2 regions of the Cytobacillus sp. FSL R7-0696 genome follow, and region 2 is predicted to be linked to the other one. Evidence: a T-box and tRNA genes for the amino acid it is inferred to sense, from the RefSeq annotation. Region 2 holds a T-box; the other holds one or more tRNA genes.
The links. A T-box is a leader RNA that pairs with one kind of tRNA and senses whether it is charged. The one in region 2 lies ahead of tyrS (tyrosine--tRNA ligase), so its partner is inferred to be a tRNA-Tyr.
Positions count from the first base shown of each region.

Region 1: it has a tRNA-Tyr gene. The T-box ahead of tyrS (tyrosine--tRNA ligase) is inferred to sense a tRNA for this amino acid. The anticodon was not compared.

Region 1 is NZ_JBBOWA010000001.1:1,493,431-1,496,831, reverse strand. It holds rRNA gene MKX29_RS07885 (23S ribosomal RNA) at 1-369, shown strand, start outside; rRNA gene rrf (5S ribosomal RNA) at 486-602, shown strand; tRNA gene MKX29_RS07875 (tRNA-Asn) at 622-696, shown strand; tRNA gene MKX29_RS07870 (tRNA-Thr) at 728-800, shown strand; tRNA gene MKX29_RS07865 (tRNA-Glu) at 825-899, shown strand; tRNA gene MKX29_RS07860 (tRNA-Val) at 904-979, shown strand; tRNA gene MKX29_RS07855 (tRNA-Thr) at 1,000-1,075, shown strand; tRNA gene MKX29_RS07850 (tRNA-Tyr) at 1,094-1,177, shown strand; tRNA gene MKX29_RS07845 (tRNA-Gln) at 1,257-1,331, shown strand; tRNA gene MKX29_RS07840 (tRNA-Lys) at 1,337-1,409, shown strand; gene rocF (arginase) at 1,823-2,719, shown strand; gene MKX29_RS07830 (aspartyl-phosphate phosphatase Spo0E family protein) at 2,744-2,908, opposite strand; gene sigW (RNA polymerase sigma factor SigW) at 3,230-3,401, shown strand, end outside.
Region 2 is NZ_JBBOWA010000001.1:108,961-112,361, forward strand. It holds gene MKX29_RS00535 (helix-turn-helix domain-containing protein) at 44-595, shown strand; gene MKX29_RS00540 (MarR family winged helix-turn-helix transcriptional regulator) at 705-1,184, shown strand; T-box leader at 1,189-1,401, shown strand; gene tyrS (tyrosine--tRNA ligase) at 1,447-2,688, shown strand; gene MKX29_RS00550 (hypothetical protein) at 2,736-2,858, shown strand; gene MKX29_RS00555 (ABC transporter ATP-binding protein) at 3,051-3,401, opposite strand, start outside.

The DNA of each region.
Region 1 (3,401 bases), 1.4 Mb from region 2:
AGTCGGTCCCAAGGGTTGGGCTGTTCGCCCATTAAAGCGGTACGCGAGCTGGGTTCAGAACGTCGTGAGACAGTTCGGTCCCTATCCGTCGTGGGCGCAGGAAATTTGAGAGGAGCTGTCCTTAGTACGAGAGGACCGGGATGGACGCACCGCTGGTGTACCAGTTGTCTTGCCAAAGGCATCGCTGGGTAGCTATGTGCGGAAGGGATAAGTGCTGAAAGCATCTAAGCATGAAGCCCCCCTCGAGATGAGATTTCCCATAGCGCAAGCTAGTAAGATCCCTGAAAGATGATCAGGTTGATAGGTTAGAGGTGGAAGTGTGGCGACACATGCAGCTGACTAATACTAATCGATCGAGGACTTAACCAAACAGGCGATTACTCAATAAATATCTTCTTCAACATTACCTAGTTTTCAGAGAATGATTTAAAATTTCTCTTGAAATTTTCATAAAAGACGTTATAATAATAAATGTCTTTAATAAGTCCGGTGGCGATAGCGAGAAGGTCACACCCGTTCCCATACCGAACACGGAAGTTAAGCTTCTCAGCGCCGATGGTAGTTAGGGGCTGTCCCCTTGTGAGAGTAGGACGTTGCCGGGCATACATATTATCATATTATTCCGCAGTAGCTCAGTGGTAGAGCATTCGGCTGTTAACCGAACGGTCGTAGGTTCGAATCCTACCTGCGGAGCCATTTTAAACAAAATCAAAGATATTTAGCTGATGCTTCCATAGCTCAGCAGGTAGAGCACTTCCATGGTAAGGAAGAGGTCACCGGTTCGAGCCCGGTTGGAAGCTCTGGTAAGAACTTTAAATATTTTTGGCCCCTTGGTCAAGCGGTTAAGACACCGCCCTTTCACGGCGGTAACACGGGTTCGAATCCCGTAGGGGTCACCATTTTGGAGGATTAGCTCAGCTGGGAGAGCATCTGCCTTACAAGCAGAGGGTCGGCGGTTCGATCCCGTCATCCTCCACCATTTCAATTTACTATAGATGGGCCGGCCTAGCTCAATTGGTAGAGCAACTGACTTGTAATCAGTAGGTTGGGGGTTCAAGTCCTCTGGCCGGCACCATTTTAATATATTTATGTCGGAGGGGTAGCGAAGTGGCTAAACGCGGCGGACTGTAAATCCGCTCCTTCGGGTTCGGCAGTTCGAATCTGCCCCCCTCCACCATTTCAATTTTATTTGAATGAAAATCCAAAAAGCGGACATAATATAATTAGTCCTTTTTATTTTGTTTTTTTACATACGATGGGCTATAGCCAAGCGGTAAGGCAACGGATTTTGATTCCGTCATTCGCAGGTTCGATCCCTGCTAGCCCAGCCATTTTCGAGCCATTAGCTCAGTTGGTAGAGCATCTGACTTTTAATCAGAGGGTCGAAGGTTCGAGTCCTTCATGGCTCACTTAATCCTTAAACATTTATGTTTAAGGATTTTTATTTGTTATCTTGTATTTTTCTCCATGAGTTCAAACATAAGGAAAAACCCAAATTTTGCGGCGATCCATCGAAATTACTCACATTACATATAAATCATCAAAAGTGTATACATACTTCTTGTATGAGATATCAAATGGCCTTTCTTCGTACCATTTCTCTAACTTAACTAAGCGCATCTATTTTCGGTGATTTGTAATTGCAAGCTGTGTTAAGAAATATATCATTCTCCGTTTGTGTTGTACGGTCCTGACCACAGTAATTAACCCAATAAATGCCCTTTTTTTGTATAGATATACAAAATTTTGCACAGTTGAACCAACAGAATGTAACCGTTTACAATAGAGAGAGAATTCATTCTTTAGTAGGGGGAGCAACTAAATGAAAAACATTTCGATTATTGGTATGCCGATGGACTTGGGACAATTACGAAGAGGGGTAGACATGGGGCCAAGTGCCATTCGATATGCGGGCATTGAAAATAGATTACAACAACTTAATCACCAAGTTGATGATTTAGGTGATATTGAAATAGGTAGGTCGACTGAACAAATAGATAAGGAAACAGGTTTAAGAAACTTGGACTTAATTGCAGAAAAGACTAAAATCTTAGCCGATCAAGTTGATGGGGTAGTAAAAAAAGGAGCATTTCCTCTAGTTTTAGGAGGGGATCATAGTATCGCTATTGGTACATTAGCTGGTTTATTACAGCATTATCATAACTTAGGTGTGATTTGGTACGATGCACACGGGGACTTAAATACAGCAGAAACTTCGCCTTCCGGTAATATTCATGGGATGTCCTTAGCAGTCGCTCTAGGGTATGGGCATCCGTTGTTATTAGAGGTAGGAGGAGTCCATAAGAAGTTAAAGCCTGAAAATGTTGTGATTATAGGAGCAAGGTCTTTGGACCAAGGAGAAAGGGATTTAATTAAAGCCAAGGGAATAAAAGTCTTTACGATGCATGAAATTGATCGCTTAGGGATGCCGAAGGTAATGGAAGAGACGATTAGTTATTTACAAGACCGAACAGATGGTGTTCACCTTTCGCTAGATTTAGATGGTCTTGATCCATCTGATGCACCTGGTGTGGGTACACCAGTTATGGGGGGGATAAGTTATCGAGAGAGCCACCTTGCTATGGAAATACTGGCAGAATCTCAAATGATTACTTCGGCCGAATTTGTTGAGGTTAATCCAATATTAGATGAAAGAAATAAAACAGCTGATGCAGCGGTGGCCTTAATGGGCTCGTTATTCGGTGAAAAATTACTATAAAGTGAAAGAAGCTTGAGCATCGACTCAAGCTTCTTTTTTTAATGTTAATGTATAGTATCTATTAATTAGATTGTCCAATTCAATGCTCGCTTTAAGAACTTGGTGGTTTGAAAATGAAGAAATAGAAGCAAGTTCAACCATTTTAGCTCTGTGGATTTCAATATCTTTTAATAGTTCCTCCGTATACATGAGATCATTGTCCTTTCCATTTGAAAATTTTATTCCAGCACGTAGACAATCTTTAAATGTATGGTCTCTTGTTCGTTGGAGCAAAAATATTGAAGGGAAGGTCTTTTTTCCTTCGTCAACACACTGGTTTTAAATCCTTTATACCCAGTATGAAAATTAATTAAACTACTTTAGTTAAAATTTGTTAAAATATTATGTGATAACTCTTATATAACCAAAGTACTTATGGAGGAATAGGAACCTAATAAAAAATATGTGAAACCTTTTTGCTATCGATTCGTAAATGATTATCGATAAGCCGCATAGAGCGGGGGTAAATAGATGGAATTGTTGGTGAAGAAAAGAATTAAACAAGTATTAAAAGGAGATCAAGATGCTTACGCTGAAATAGTAGAAATATACAAAGACAGAGTATATCATATCTGTTATCGAATGTTGGGTAATCAACATGAGTCTGAAGATATTGCACAAGAAGCTTTCTTACGAGCATATG
Region 2 (3,401 bases):
ATACATTTGTACGTTATATTAAACAATCATTTTCGGAGGAATTATGGATAATATTCAAAAAAATATCGGCGTTAACTTAAAAAATCTACGTAAAGCACGAGGTTTAAGTCTAGATACTACAGCCAACTTAACTAATGTAAGTAAAGCGATGCTTGGACAAATAGAACGTGGTGAATCCAACCCAACTGTGACAACATTATGGAAGATTGCCACAGGATTACAAGTTTCCTTCTCATCTTTAATTCAGGAACAGCAGTCTCCTATTCATGTGGTTAATCGCCATGATATCAGTCCCATTATGGAGTATAGTGGGAAATATCGCGTATATCCGGTCTTCCCATTTGACCCAAGGAAAAAGTTTGAAATTTTTACTGTCGAGATTGAGACAGGTTATGAACATCTATCAGAAAAACATAATGAAGGTGTTGAAGAGTATGTAACGGTGATTACTGGTACACTACAACTTGAAATTAATGAACAACAATATACCATTCAACCAGGTAATTCCATCCGTTTCTCCGCCAACAAGGCTCATACGTATCGCAATATTGGGGAAGATATGATTATTTATCAAACAGTTTTGTATTACCCTTAAGTTTAAGGGTTGCAATCCTGTTTCTTTTTTTGTAGAATCATTTCATAGCTAATGATTCTGAAAATAATAGAGGAGTGATCCTATTCATCAATTAGACGAAGATGGCTATTTGCATCCTGAAGAGTCAACGGTCATTCAAAAGATAAGTAAAAAAACAACGATAGAGCCAAATGCAATAGCCGTAGTCACTAGCCTATATCGCATTGGCCAAGGCATTAAAAATAAGCTAGAGCAAGAAGTGTTAGCCAAGCATAAAATCTCTTGGACTTCCTTTTCGATTCTTTATGATTTATGGATATATGGAAAAATGGAAACAAAAGAGCTTGCCCTTTCTGCAGGTGTATCAAAAGCAACAATCAGTAATATTATGCGTACATTAGAGAATAAGTCATTTTGCAGAAGGGAAACCGACCCAAGAGATCGCCGAAATACCTTTGTTGTGATTACCCCTAAGGGTAAAGAAGTCATTGAAGAGCTTTATCCCGAATTTCATGAGGGAGAAATCTCCATTGTTAAAGGGTTAAAAACGGACGATCAAAAGCAATTAGCTGCAACCCTTTACCGGCTCATTAAAGACAATAAATTTTAATAAAGAAAAAGTGATGATAGAAGTCTTAGTAGCAACCTCCTCCCTATCACAGAGAGCCGACAAATGACTGAGAGTCGGTATAAAGGATGAAGCGAATTACAACTTCTTGAACTTTCATTGCTACTTGCAATGAACGGCTACGTTCGTTAAATGTTGAGGTGGAGAAGTATTATACTTCTCAATTAGGGTGGTAACGCGTGAAATCCACGTCCCTTTTATTAGGGATGTGGATTTTTATTATTTATTAAGGATGTGAATAATTGTGAAAGAAAAATTATCAGAACAGCAATTAAAAGAGTTACAGAGACAATTAAAGTTATACAAACAAGGTGTGCAAGAAATAATACCCACTGAAGAATTAGAAGAAAAGTTAGCAAAATCTATTTTATTAAATAAACCTTTAAAGATAAAACTTGGCTTAGACCCTTCAGCTCCTGACGTTCATTTAGGTCATACGGTTGTTTTAAAGAAGTTAAAGCAATTCCAAGATAATGGTCATACGATTCAATTATTAATTGGGGATTTTACTGGTAAGATTGGTGATCCAACAGGTAAGTCCATCGCTAGAAAGCCGTTAACCGATGAAGAAGTGAAGCATAACGCCCAAACTTATTTTGAGCAATTTGGTAAAGTACTCGATATGGAAAAAGTTGAATTACATTATAATTCAACATGGCTCTCTCAACTTAAGTTTGATGATGTCATTCAATTAGCAGGTAAAATTACCATTGCCCGTTTAATGGAACGTGATGACTTTGAAGAAAGAATTGCCTTCGGGAAGCCGATTTCTTTACACGAATTCTTCTACCCAGTCATGCAAGGATACGATTCTGTTGTGCTTGAATGTGATATTGAGTTAGGGGGCACCGATCAGCACTTTAATATCCTTATGGGTAGGCACTTTCAAGAGAAATTTGGAAAACCTAAGCAAATTGCACTGCTGATGCCACTACTTGAAGGATTAGATGGCGTTGAGAAAATGTCAAAATCGAAGAATAATTATATCGGTATTAATGAACCAGCAAACGAAATGTACGGGAAAGCAATGTCCATTCCGGATGAACTCATGGAGAAGTATTTTACACTTATTACACCTCTTACACCTGAAGAAATAACTGAGATAGAAGAAGGGCTAGATAAGCAAACCCTCCATCCACGTGATGTAAAAATGCAATTAGCAAAGCTAATTGTACAAATGAACCATGATGAAGAAGCAGCTGAAAAAGCAGAACAACAATTTATTACGATTTTCCAAAAAGGAGAATTACCTGAAGATCTGCCGACAATGATATGGTCTGGCCCAACTTCTATCACCATTGTGCAATTGTTAGTGAATACAGGCTTACTACCTTCAAAATCCGAGGCAAAAAGAATGATTGCTGGTGGCGCAATTAAAATAAATGGTAAAAAAATCACCACTGAAATGGAAACGACTACGATTAGCCATAATATGATTGTTTCAGTAGGTAAAAGAAAATTCATGAAATTATTGGTAAAGAATTAGGTTGTGAGGTAATTTGCATAGTCACCTTTTATCAGGTGGCTATTTCTATGTTTACGCTTCTCCTACTAGTCATTCGCCAACTAGAAAGTCCACTTGCACCAATAAGTTGTGACAGTATCACCGTTTATGAATATTGTCCATTAGAAGATCAAGGGTGTACGGTTTTATGAAGAAATTGCTATTTTAGATTATGCTTCATTACAAGATTTGATCAACCATTTCTTCACCAAGTCAAAATCATTAAATAGAAGCCACCCTGGTATCGTATTTATTAACATTCTATTGAAGAAACATAAAAATCAACTCCCGCACCACAAAAAAAGAGCCCATTAACGGACTCTTTCTCACACTAAAATCTTCATTTATGCAAGTATTGCACGGTCACTGTTCATTTTTTCACCACGAATTTGTTGAAACTCATTTAATAATTTTTCAACCGTAAGCTGCGATTTTTGCTTCTCATCCGCAGAGAAAATAATCTGGCCTTTATCCATCATAATTAACCGGTTTCCTAGGTCAATTGCTTGCTGCATATTATGAGTTACCATTAATGTCGTTAATTGGAATTTATCAACAATTTCTTTCGTTAAATTCGTAATCAATTCTGCCCGGGATGGATCTAATGCAGCCGTATGCTCATCCAATAAAAGGATTTTAGGTTCAGTGAAGGTTGCCATTAAAAGAGACAATGCCTGCCTCTCACCACCTGATAA